Starkeya sp. ORNL1: one gene and its partner. The protein of the gene in region 1 binds, or shares a complex with, the protein of each later gene. Links are inferred from orthologs where the notes say so. Each region holds a gene or a part of one and is shown on either strand. Other genes may lie near its edges. The genes, in order: accC and accD.

What was found.
Region 2: the proteins of accC (region 1) and accD are in contact, whole or in part, in a solved structure (PDB 8UXZ), measured with the Escherichia coli proteins. The link is inferred for Starkeya sp. ORNL1 from one-to-one orthologs.

The regions. Positions count from the first base shown.
Region 1 is NZ_CP048834.1:1,182,940-1,187,467, reverse strand. Bases 1,670-4,528 are described here. They hold accC (acetyl-CoA carboxylase biotin carboxylase subunit), read right to left. Parts: upstream 3,846-4,528; coding sequence 2,493-3,845; downstream 1,670-2,492. Other genes in these bases: aroQ (type II 3-dehydroquinate dehydratase), read right to left, coding at 4,367-4,528; accB (acetyl-CoA carboxylase biotin carboxyl carrier protein), read right to left, coding at 3,856-4,332; aat (leucyl/phenylalanyl-tRNA--protein transferase), read right to left, coding at 1,670-2,325. Also shown: G3545_RS05790 (GFA family protein), read left to right, coding at 1-405; G3545_RS05785 (NADH:ubiquinone oxidoreductase subunit NDUFA12), read left to right, coding at 509-916; more of aat, read right to left, coding at 1,648-1,669. UniProt on the Escherichia coli protein: This protein is a component of the acetyl coenzyme A carboxylase complex; first, biotin carboxylase catalyzes the carboxylation of the carrier protein and then the transcarboxylase transfers the carboxyl group to form malonyl-CoA.
Region 2 is NZ_CP048834.1:3,738,956-3,746,737, forward strand. What follows is about bases 5,036-7,782. They hold accD (acetyl-CoA carboxylase, carboxyltransferase subunit beta), read left to right. Parts: upstream 5,036-5,810; coding sequence 5,811-6,755; downstream 6,756-7,782. Other genes in these bases: trpA (tryptophan synthase subunit alpha), read left to right, coding at 5,036-5,754; G3545_RS17805 (folylpolyglutamate synthase/dihydrofolate synthase family protein), read left to right, coding at 6,887-7,782. Also shown: G3545_RS17765 (glutamine synthetase beta-grasp domain-containing protein), read right to left, coding at 1-422; G3545_RS17770 (DUF2735 domain-containing protein), read left to right, coding at 806-1,003; G3545_RS17775 (glutaminase), read right to left, coding at 1,174-2,103; G3545_RS17780 (DUF6790 family protein), read left to right, coding at 2,297-2,842; G3545_RS17785 (phosphoribosylanthranilate isomerase), read left to right, coding at 2,985-3,704; trpB (tryptophan synthase subunit beta), read left to right, coding at 3,701-4,912; more of trpA, read left to right, coding at 4,909-5,035.

The DNA of each region.
Region 1 (4,528 bases):
GCCACCGTCACCGCCGCCCCGGCCGAAGCCGCAGCCAAGCCGGCCGAAACCGGCAAGCAGACCTACACCGGTTCCTGCCATTGCGGCGCCGTGCGTTATGAGGCGGAAGCCGAGATCAGCGGCGTCGTCGCCTGCAACTGCTCCTTCTGTCAGAAAAAGGGCACGCTGCTCGCCTTCACCGACGAGGAGGATTTCCGGCTTACCGAGGGCGCCGACCGAATCGCCGAATACCGTTTCAACAAGCACGTCATCGGCCACGTGTTCTGCACCACCTGCGGCGTCGAGCCGTTCGCCCGGGGCATGCGCCCCGATGGCGTGCACATGGTGGCGCTCAATGTGCGCTGCCTCGACGGTGTCGAGCCGGACAGCTTCCCGGTGCGCCATTTCGACGGCCGCAGCCGCTGAACGCCGCACCCGAAGCGCCTGCATTTGCTGGACACCGCCTTGGCCGGATGGCATGTTCCGGCCGATACTTGACGCTCAGAACTGCCAGGATGCCCTCGTGAATCTGTCCACCTTCATCACCGAAGTCTTCACCTGGTGGAACGGCCAGACCATGGGCACGCGCCTCCACACCTGGCGCTTCGGCGAACGGGTCGGCGAGGACGAGTTCGGCAACGTCTATTACCGCACCAAAGGCGGCAAGATCGACCCGGCGCTCGGCTTTGAGCGGCGCTGGGTGATCTTCAACGGCGTCGCCGAGGCGACCTCCATACCGCCGGGCTGGCACGCCTGGATGCATCAGCGCACCGACGTGCCGCCGAGCCAGGAAGAGTACAAGGCGCACCCGTGGGAGCTGCCGCACCGCGCCAACCCCACCGGCACCCCCGGCGCCTATCGCCCGCCGGGCTCGACGCTGGGCTATGGCCATCGTCCCGCGGTGACCGGCGACTACAAGGCCTGGTCGCCGGATTGATGGATATTGATCGGCGGTGCCGTCCTGTGCCGCCCCTTGCTCGCCGTATTGCAGGTGTCTACGGGCGCCTTCCGTGACCTTCCGAGCCATCGCCTGATGCGCCATCGATTGATGCCTGGCCCGTTTCGCCTCCTTTGTCTGGCGAGCCTTCTCCTGTTTGGCGGGATAGGCGCTGCCGGCGCGCAGGGCTGGCAGGGCGGCGTCGATACCCGCCCGCTGCCGCCGGCCAATCTGCCCGATGGCGGGCCGGTGCAGGATCCTGATTCGCCACCTGGCGGTGCCGGCGTGCCGCCGATCATGGAGCCGCCGATCGGCGCGCCCGTGGCGCCGCGCAATGGCCAATTCCCCGGCAACGGCCAGCCACCCGTTGCCGGCCAGCCGCCAAACGGCGCGCCGAACGTTCCGGGCGCCGCGACCGTCGGCCCCGGGGGCGATATCGAGGTCACCCAGCCGCCGTCGCAGAAGATCACCAACAAGACCGCGGTGTTCTCCGGCCTCGACAAGATCACCGGCCGCATCATCACCTTCGACGTCTCGATCAATGAGACGGTGCAGTTCGGCGCGCTGCGCATCACGCCGCGCGCCTGCTACACGCGGCCATCCACCGAGACGCAGAACACCACTGGTTTCGTCGAGGTGCAGGAGATCGAGCTGGATGGCGGGGTGAAGCATTTGTTCGGCGGCTGGATGTTCGCCAACAGCCCCGGCCTGCACGGCGTCGAGCACCCGATCTATGATGTCTGGCTGATCGACTGCAAGCAGACCGCGCCGCAGATCGCCTCGCCCGGCGGCCAGCAATAGAAATTGCCTTCGCCGTCGAGCGCCTGCGCCAGCAGCCGGGTGTATTGCCGCCGCGTCACCTCGACCGCGCCGAAGCTGCGCAGATGGTCGGTGATGAACTGGGTGTCGAGCAGCGCGAAGCCGCCTTTGCGCAGCCGTGCCACCAGATGCACCAGCGCCACCTTCGAGGCGTCGCGCGAGGTGTGGAACATGCTCTCGCCGAAGAAGGCGCGCCCGAGCCGCACCCCATAGAGCCCGCCGACCAGCTTGCCGTCTTCCCACGCCTCGACCGAGTGGCAGAAGCCGCGCGCATGCAGGTCGCAATAGAGCTTGCGGATGCGGGCATTGATCCAGGTCTTGGTGCGTCCGGGGGCGGGCGCCGCGCAGCCATCCATCACCGCGTCGAAATCATGATCGACGCGGATCTCGAAACGGTCGGAGCGTACGGTGCGGGCCAGCCGGTCGGGGATGTGGAAGCCATGCAGCGGAATGACGCCGCGCCGCTCCGGCTCGATCCAGTAGAGGCCGGGATCTTCCGCGCTCTCGGCCATCGGGAAGATGCCGCAGGCATAGGCCTTCAGCAGCACTTCCGGAGTGATCTCGACCTGATGATCGCGCGGGCGGGACATGTCACCAGCATGACGGAGAAGGGCGAGACTGTGAAGCGGGGCCTACTTCAACATCCTTCGAGGCTCGCTACGCTCGCACCTCAGGATGACGTCGCTTTTTGAGAACTACGTCATCCTGAGGTGCCCGGCCAAGCCGGGCCTCGAAGGATGCTCAAGCCGAGCGCATCTTAGCTCCCCGGCTCGCCTTCGGCGAGGAAGTGCTCCAGCCAGTGGATGTCGTAGGCGCCGCGTATGATGTCGTCGTTATGCACCAGCTCGCGGAACAGCGGCAGCGTGGTCTCGATGCCGTCGACCACGAACTCGTCGAGCGCACGGCGCAGCCGCATCAGGCATTCGGCACGGGTGCGGGCGGTGACGATCAGCTTGCCGGCGAGGCTGTCATAGAAGGGCGGGATGGAATAGCCCTGATAGACCGCCGAATCGACACGCACGCCCGGCCCGCCCGGCACGTGCCAATTGGTGACCTTGCCCGGCGAGGGGCGGAAGGTGCGCGGATGCTCCGCATTCACCCGCACCTCGATGGCGTGGCCCTTCAGCACGATGTCGTCCTGGGTGATGTCGAGCGGCTCGCCGGCGGCGACGCGGATCTGCTCGTTGATCAGGTCGATGCCGGTGATGGCCTCGGTCACCGGATGCTCCACCTGGATGCGGGTGTTCATCTCGATGAAATAGAAGCGACCCTGCTCGTACAGGAACTCGACCGTGCCGGCGCCGAGATACTTCATCTCGCGCATGGCGCTGGCCACGGTCTCGCCGATCTCGGCGCGCTGCTCCGGCGTGATGGTCGGGGAGGGGGCTTCCTCCCACACCTTCTGGTGCCGGCGCTGCAGCGAGCAGTCGCGCTCGCCGAGATGGACGGCATTGCCGCGCCCGTCGCCCAGCACCTGGATCTCGATGTGTCGCGGCGTGCTGAGATACTTCTCCAGATAGACCGAATCATCGCCGAAGGCGTTGCGCGCCTCGGAACGGGCCGTATAGAGCGCGGAAGCCAGCTCCTCGGCCGAGCGGGCCACCTTCATGCCACGCCCGCCGCCGCCGGCCGCAGCCTTCACCAGCACCGGGAAGCCGATCTCGGCGGCGACCTTGCGCGCCTCCTCGTCGGAGGAGACGCCGCCTTCCGAACCCGGCACGCAGGGTATGCCGAGCTTCTTGGCGGTCCGCTTCGCCTCGATCTTGTCGCCCATGATGCGGATGTGCTCGGGCTTCGGCCCGATGAACTGCACGCCGTGGTCGATCAGGATTTCCGCGAAACGGGCATTCTCGGCGAGGAAGCCATAACCCGGATGCACCGCATCGGCGCCGGTGATCTCGCAGGCGGCCAGCAGGTTCGGGATGTTGAGGTAGCTGTCCTTGGCGGTCGGCGGACCGATGCACACGCTCTCATCGGCGAGCTTGACGTGCATGGCGTCGGCGTCCGCCGTGGAGTGCACCGCGACGGTGGCGATGCCGAGCTCCTTGCAGGCGCGCAGCACCCGCAGAGCGATCTCGCCGCGATTGGCAATCAGGATCTTGCCGAACATCAGTGGCACCTCACTCGATGATCAGCAGCGGCTCGCCATATTCGACCGGCTGCGCATTGGTGACGAGGATTCGCGTCACCGTGCCGGCGCGGGGGGCAGGAATGGCGTTCATCGTCTTCATGGCTTCGACGATGAGCAGGGTCTGGCCTTCCTTCACCACGGCGCCGACCTCGATGAAGGGGCGGGCGCCGGGATCCGGGCCGAGATAGGCGGTGCCGACCATGGGTGAGGGCACGACGCCGGGATGCTTGGCCGGATCGGCCGCTTCCGCGGTGACCACCGGGGCGGGCGCAGCAGCCGGGGCCGTGGCCGGCGCGGCCGCAACCGCATAAGGCGCCGCTGCCACCAGGGTCGGCGGCTGGCGCACGACACGGATGCGCAGATCCTCGCGCTGCACCTCGATCTCGGTGAGGTCGCTCTCGGAGAGCAGATTGGCGATCTCGCGCACCAGCGCAGGGTCGATTTCCGGCTTGTTGGTTTTCATCATGATCCTGTGACGGTCGCTTCCAAGCCCGTCTCCCTCACATGGCGCGTCGCGGGGCGAGCGCGTCGATGGCGAGCCGGTAGCCGTCGATCCCGAGACCGCAGATCACCCCACGGGCGACCGGCGAAATGTAGGAATGGTGACGGAAGGCTTCGCGGGCGAAGACGTTGGATAGGTGCACTTCGACGACATTGAGGCC
Region 2 (7,782 bases), 2.6 Mb from region 1 along the record:
TAGCCGACGCCGGTGTAGTACGGGCCCTGCGGGGCGGGATAGCCGGCGGTCGGGAAGCCGAGCGGGCGGCCGTCCTTGTAGAAGAAATATTCCTGCTCGAAGCCGAACCAGGCGCCCTCGTCATCGAGGATGGTGGCGCGCTTGTTGGAAGCATGCGGCGTGACGCCATCCGGCATCATGACTTCGCACATCACCAGCGCGCCATTGGTGCGGGCCGGATCCGGATAGACGGCGACGGGCTTCAGCACGCAATCCGAGCTGCGGCCTTCGGCCTGCATGGTCGAGGAGCCGTCAAAGCCCCAGAGCGGCAGCTGATCGAGCGTCGGGAACTCGGCAAATTCCTTGATCTGCGTCTTGCCACGCAGATTGGGGACGGGCGTGTAGCCGTCCAGCCATATGTACTCAAGCTTGTACTTTGTCATTGCGGGTCTCTCATAAGCTGATGACGCGAACTCTGGAAAAACCTGATGCGTGTCCGGCCGCCACCGGCTGAAGCCTTGGAAGCATTTACCGTGCCATCGGCACCGCTGAACCGCGTGCGGCCCCGGCGTTCCGAATTCCACAAGGGCGCGCAACAAGGCGACGGTTCGGAAAGCCCATGGAGCGTGTGCAATGCAGCAGACGTCGACAGCAACGATTAGTCACGGGCAAGAATGCTAGCCAAAGAAGCATGGAGAGACATGCTGATATTGTAGGCAGCATGTGATTTTAAATGAGGCAATCTGCGCAAAGCGGGAGCAAAACGTGCTATATCGACGTTAAGGGCTGACGCGTGAACGCGCAGCATTCAACGGAGATACAGACGATGACTATGACTTCCTATGGCGGCAGCGCCAAGATTTACGAATTCCCCAAGGGTGGCCGGGCCGGCCTCATCAGCCGTCGCGAAGACCCCAAGAGCGCTGCCGCGCCTGTCGCGCCGCGCTTTGCCGACGCTGCATTCGGCGGCAGCTGGTATCATGAAGAGGCCGTGCGGGACGCCGAGCGTCCGACCAAGCGCTAGTTCGCGCGCAGCTGCCCGATGATTCGCAAAACGGACGCCTGCAGCACAGCCATGCATAAATGAGAGGGCCGGCGCCCACAGCCCGGCCCTCTTTGCTTTTGCGGTGCGCCGCAGCGATGTGCCGAAAATATGTACAATTGCGATGCATGCCGAATCACGCGGCCCATTACCTAAGCACCGAAAATCGACCAGCCCAGCCGTTTTGTCAGCGCTTCGAGTGCGATGCGGCCGAGATGGGAATTGCCTGAGGCGTCCAGCCCCGGCGACCACACCGCGATCGACGCCTTGCCCGGCGCGATCGCCAATATGCCCCCGCCCACCCCGCTCTTGCCCGGCAGGCCGACCCGGTAGGCGAACTCTCCGGAGCCGTCATAATGGCCGCAGGTGAGCATCACCGCATTGATGCGCCGGGCCCGCTCCGGAACGACGACGGAGCGCCCGGTGGTGGGGTTGCGGCCCTGATGGGCGAGGAAACGTCCGGCCATGGCGAGCTGCCGGCACGACATGGCGATGGCGCAATGGTGGAAATAGACGCCGAGCGTGAAGTCCACGGGGTTTTCCAGCACGCCGAACGACTTCATGTAATTGGCCAGCGCCGCATTGCGGAAGCCGGTACGGCGCTCGGAGGCGGCCACCGCCTCGTCGATCGCGATGGTCTCGTCATCGGCGAGGAACTGCAGGAAGCGCAATATCTCGCCCAGCGCCTCGCGCGGCTGGTGGCCCGACAGGATCAGGTCGGTCACCGCGATGGCGCCGGCATTGATGAACGGGTTGCGCGGGATGCCGTGCTCATACTCCAGCTGGATGATGGAGTTGAAGGCGCTGCCGGACGGCTCGCGGCCGACCCGCTGCCATAGCCGGTCGCCGGCCTTGCCGAGCGCCAGCGTCAGGGTGAAGACCTTGGAGATGCTCTGGATCGAGAACGGCGTCTCGGCGTCACCGCCCAGCGCGACATTGCCGTCGGCATCGATGACTGCGAGACCGAAGGCATTGGCATCGGCCCGCGCCAATTCGGGAATATAGGTCGCGACCTCGCCGCGGTCGGGACGCTGGCGCATCTCCTCGGCGATTTCCTTCACGACAAGGTCGAGATCGGGCACGGGCTCACTCACGTAGCAGGGATGAGGTGGGATGCTGGCACACTGCCATGCGCCCGTCGCTTTGTTGAGCGGTCGCCGGGTCGCGCCTGCCCGCGTGGAGACCGCAACGTTTCTGGCTGATCACGGCGCTCACATTCAATGGTACTATATTCAGCATCAGGACAGCGCCGGGACAACCCGAACGGGGACGAACATGAGAAGCGTCATCGAGGCCGCGATCGTCTTCATCGTATCGAATTATTCGTTCACCTTCCTGGTCATCGGCCTGCTGTTCGCGCTCGCCGCCATCGCCCGGGCAGAAAAACCGGTCGGCACGCCGCTCATCATCGAAAAGCTGCTTGCCTGGCACGTGTTCTGGGTCATCGGCGTCGGGAATTTCTACAATTTCGTCATGCATGCGTTCTTCGGGAAGATGTCGGCCGCCTTCATCGGCTGGGCCGATAGCCCGTTCCAGCTCGAAGTAGGGACGGCAAGCCTTGGCTTTGCCGTCGTCGGCTTCCTCGCGGCGTTCCGAAGCTTCGATCTGCGCCTTGCCGCCATCCTCGGTCCGAGCGTGTTCACGCTGGGCGCCGCGGCGGGGCATGTGTACCAGATGGTGACGGAACACAATTTCGCGCCGGGCAATGCCGGCGTCATCTTCTATATGGACATCGTCATCCCGCTCTTCGGCTTCCTGCTGTTGTGGCTGCAGCACCGTTCCACACGCGCGGCGACCGGCAGGCAGCTGGCGAACGGGTGACGGCGAGGCGGCGCGAGAGGTTCGGCCTGGGTGCGGCGCGGCCGGCTCGCGCCGGCCATGGGTCCGGGGCGCCGAGGCACGTGCCTGCTCGCTTCCTGCCCCAAATTCGTGCTAGGTCGCGTTTTCCGAGGAGACGGCTAAGGTGGCCATCGAGATCAAGATCTGCGGCCTGAAGACCTTCGACGCGCTCGATGCCGCGCTCGGGGCGGGTGCGGATTTGGTCGGCGTGGTCTTCTTCCCGAAGAGCCCGCGCAATATCGATCTCGCCACCGGCGCGGCGCTGACGGAGCATGCGCGCGGCAAGGCCGGCGTTGCGGCCTTGAGCGTCGATGCCGACGACGCCCTCCTCGAAGCCATCGCGCGTGAGGTCAAGCCGGACGTGTTCCAGCTCCATGGCGAGGAGAGCCCGGAGCGCGTCGCGCAGATCCGCGCGCGCTTCGGCATTCCGGTGATGAAGGCGATCGGTGTTGCCGGGCCGGCAGACATCGCCCGCGTGCCGCTCTATGCCCCGGTTGCCGACCGGCTGCTGCTCGATGCCAAGGCGCCGGCCGGCGCCAGGCATCCCGGTGGCAATGGCCTGGTGTTCGACTGGAACCTGATCGCGAACTCCGATGCTCCGCTTGACCTCGCCAAGCCCTTCATGCTCTCAGGCGGCCTGACCCCTGAGAATGTCGGCGAGGCCATCAGGCTGACGCGGGCGCGGGCGGTCGACGTATCGTCGGGTGTGGAGAGCGCGCCCGGCGTGAAGGATCCGGCACGGATCGTCGCCTTCATTCAAGCCGCGCGGGCCGCCATCTGTGAGGCTCGCCGCGAAACCGACCCTGCCGAGGCTTCGGCCAAAGAGATGAGTGCCCATTCGTGAACGCACCGAATTCCTTCCGCACCGGCCCCGACGAGAGCGGGCATTTCGGCATTTTCGGCGGACGCTTCGTCGCCGAGACGCTGATGCCGCTGATCCTCGACCTGGAGGCCGCCTACAAGGAAGCCAAGGCGGACCCGGCCTACAAGGCGGAGATGGACGCCGGGCTGAAGCATTATGTCGGCCGCCCCAGCCCGCTCTATTTCGCCGAGCGGCTGACCGAGCATCTCGGTGGCGCGCGCATCTATCTGAAGCGCGAGGAGCTGAACCACACCGGCTCGCACAAGGTGAACAATGTGCTCGGCCAGATCCTGCTCGCCCGCCGCATGGGCAAGCAGCGGATCATCGCCGAGACCGGCGCCGGCCAGCACGGCGTCGCCACCGCGACGCTCTGCGCGCGCTACGGCCTCGAATGCGTGGTCTATATGGGCGCGGTCGACGTCGCCCGGCAGGCGCCGAACGTGTTCCGCATGCAGATGCTCGGCGCCACCGTGGTGCCGGTGCAGTCGGGCTCCAAGACCCTCAAGGACGCCATGAACGAGGCGCTCCGCGACTGGGTCACCAATGTCCATTCGACCTTCTACTGCATCGGCACGGTGGCCGGCCCGCATCCCTATCCGGGCATGGTGCGCGACTTCCAGTCGGTGATCGGCAACGAGACCCGCCTGCAGATACTGGAAGCCGAAGGCCGGCTCCCTGACAGCCTGATCGCCTGCATCGGCGGCGGCTCCAATGCCATGGGGCTGTTCCACCCCTTCCTCGACGATCCGGAAGTGGCGATCTACGGCGTCGAGGCGGCCGGGCATGGCATTTCCTCGGGCCTCCACGCCGCCTCGCTGACCGGCGGTCGCCCGGGCGTGCTGCACGGCAACCGCACCTATTTGCTAATGGACGATGACGGCCAGATCGCCGAGGCGCATTCCATCTCGGCCGGCCTCGACTATCCAGGCATCGGGCCGGAGCACTCCTGGCTGCACGATATCGGCCGGGTGAACTACATCTCCGCGACCGACGAGGAGGCGCTCGCCGCCTTCCAGTTGCTGTCCCGGCTCGAGGGCATCATCCCGGCGCTGGAGCCGGCGCATGCCATCGCCAAGGTGATGGAGATCGCCCCAACGCTGCCGAAGGACCATGTGATGGTGGTCTCGCTCTCCGGGCGCGGCGACAAGGACATTCCCCAGGTCGCCGAAATCCTCGGGAGCCGTGCATGACCACCACCACTCGCCTCGACGCCCGCTTCCGCGCCTGCGCCGACCAGGGCCGCGCCGCGCTGGTCACCTTCACCACCGCCGGCGATCCCGACTACGACACCTCGCTCGAACTGCTGCGGGCGCTGCCGGCGGCCGGAGCCGACGTCATCGAGCTCGGCGTGCCGTTCACCGACCCGATGGCTGACGGTCCGGCGATCCAGGCGGCAGGCTTGCGCGCGCTGAAGGCGGGCCAGACGCTGGCGAAGACACTGGCCATGGTGCGCGCCTTCCGCGAGGAAGACGACGCCACGCCCATCGTGCTGATGGGCTATTACAATCCGATCTACATCTATGGCGTCGATCGCTTCCTCGTCGACGCCCGCGAGGCCGGGGTCGACGGGCTGATCGTCGTCGACCTGCCGCCGGAAGAAGACACCGAATTGTGCCTGCCGGCGCTGGACGCCGGGCTCGCCTTCATCCGCCTCGCCACCCCGACCACCGACGACAAGCGCCTGCCGGCGGTGCTCGCGAACACGGCGGGCTTTGTCTATTACGTCTCGATCACCGGTATCACCGGCGCGGCGACCCCGCAGCCGGACCTCGTGGCCGCCGCCGTCGCCCGCATCAAGCGTCACACGCCGCTGCCGGTTGCGGTCGGCTTCGGCGTGAGGACCCCGGCCCAGGCCGCGGCGATCGCGCAGAATGCGGACGGCGTGGTGGTCGGCTCGGCCCTGATCGACGTGATGCGCGCCAGCCTCGACGAAGAGGGCCGGGCGACCGAGTTGTCGGTGCCGTGCGTCACCACGCTGGTGCGCTCGCTGGCCGATGCGGTTGCCGACGCCCGCAAGGTTGCCGCGGAGTAGCGGCAGGACTAAATGAGGCGGGCGCGCGAGCGGCGCGTCCGGCCGGGAGCACTGCCTTGAACTGGATCTCCAACGTCGTCCGCCCGAAGATCAACAGCTTCCTGAACCGCCGGGAAGTGCCGGAAAATCTCTGGGTGAAATGCCCGGAGACCGGGCAGATGGTGTTCCACAAGGATCTCGAAGCCAATCTCCATGTGATACCGGGTTCCGGCTATCACATGCGCATGGAGCCGATGGCGCGGCTACGCTCGGTCTTCGACGGCGGCAAATGGTACGACGTCGCGCTGCCTTCGGTGGCCGCCGATCCGCTGAAATTCCGCGATGAAAAGCGCTATGTCGACCGGCTGAAGGACGCACGCGCCAAGACCGGCGCGCAGGACGCGGTGAAGGTCGGCTATGGCAAGCTCGACGGCCTCGCGGTGACCGTCGCGGTGCAGGATTTCGGCTTCATGGGCGGCTCGCTCGGCATGGCGGCCGGCGAGGCCGTCGTCACCGGGCTCGAGACCGCCGCCTCGCGCGGCACGCCCTTCATCATCTTCGCGTGCGGCGGCGGGATGCGCATGCAGGAAGGCATCCTCTCGCTGATGCAGATGCCGCGCACCACCTGCGCGGTGCAGGAACTGCGCGAGGCGAAACTTCCTTATATTGTCGTTCTCACCAACCCGACCACCGGCGGCATCACGGCCTCCTACGCCATGCTGGGCGACATCCAGATCGCCGAGCCGGGCGCGCTGATCGGCTTTGCCGGCCCGCGCGTCATCGAGCAGACCATCCGCGAGAAGCTGCCCGAGGGCTTCCAGCGCGCCGAATATCTGCGCGACCACGGCATGGTCGACATGGTGGTGCACCGCCACGACATGCGCGCCACGCTGGCACGGCTTTGCCGCCTGCTGATGCGCGTGCCGCAGCCGGCGGTCGTCACCACCGAGACGCCGCATACCGAGCCGGTCGTGCCCGAGACGGCCGCGCTCCCGGCACCGGCCGCCGTGGCCGCGCAGTAGAGGATGTTCCGCAAAAGTTGGAGACTTTTGCGATGAGAACATGCTCCAGCTCATTGAATCTAGAGCACCATCTTATCGCGGATAGAATCATCCGCGATAAGATGGTGCTCTAACTTGCAGGGGATCAGCGCATGGCCGTGCCGGCCGCATCCGGCCCGTCCGGCTCAGGCGAGCCGCGGACCACGGACATCATACTGGAGCGCCTGCTGGCGCTGCATCCGAAGCTGATCGACCTCTCGCTCGATCGGATGTGGCGGCTGCTGGAGCGGCTCGACCATCCCGAACGCCGCGTGCCGCCGGTGATCCATGTCGCCGGCACCAATGGCAAGGGCTCGACCGTCGCCTTCATGCGCGCGGTGCTGGAAGCCGCCGGCAAGCGCGTCCACGTCTACACCTCCCCGCATCTGGTGCGCTTCAATGAGCGCATCCGCCTCGCCGGGCGGCTGGTCGACGAGCCGCGCCTGGCGGAAGCGCTCGACCGCGTCGAGAAAGCCAATGACGGCGCGCCGATCACCTTCTTCGAGATCACCACGGCCGCGGCCTTCCTGCTGTTCGCCGAGGAGCCGGCGGACGTGCTGCTGCTGGAGGTCGGCCTCGGCGGGCGGCTCGACGCCACCAATGTGATCGAGCGGCCGCTCACCACCGTCATCACCCCGGTCTCGATCGACCATGTCGAATTTCTCGGTGACACAATCGCCGCCATCGCCGTCGAGAAGGCCGGCATCCTGAAGCGCGGCGTGCCGGCCGTGCTCGGCCGGCAACCCCGCGAGGCCTTGCGTGCCATCGAGCGACAAGCGGCGCGCGTCGGTGCGTCGCTCACCATCATGGGCGAGCAGTTCCAGGCGCATGAGGAAGGCGGCCGGCTGATCGTCGCCGACGAGAACGGCCTGCTCGATCTGCCGCGCCCGCGCCTGATCGGCCCGCACCAGATCGAGAATGCCGGCCTCGCGGTCGCGGCACTGCGGATGGCGGGATTGAAACTGCCGGTCCGTGCTTTCGAGGAAGGGGTACGCGCGGCGGAATGGCC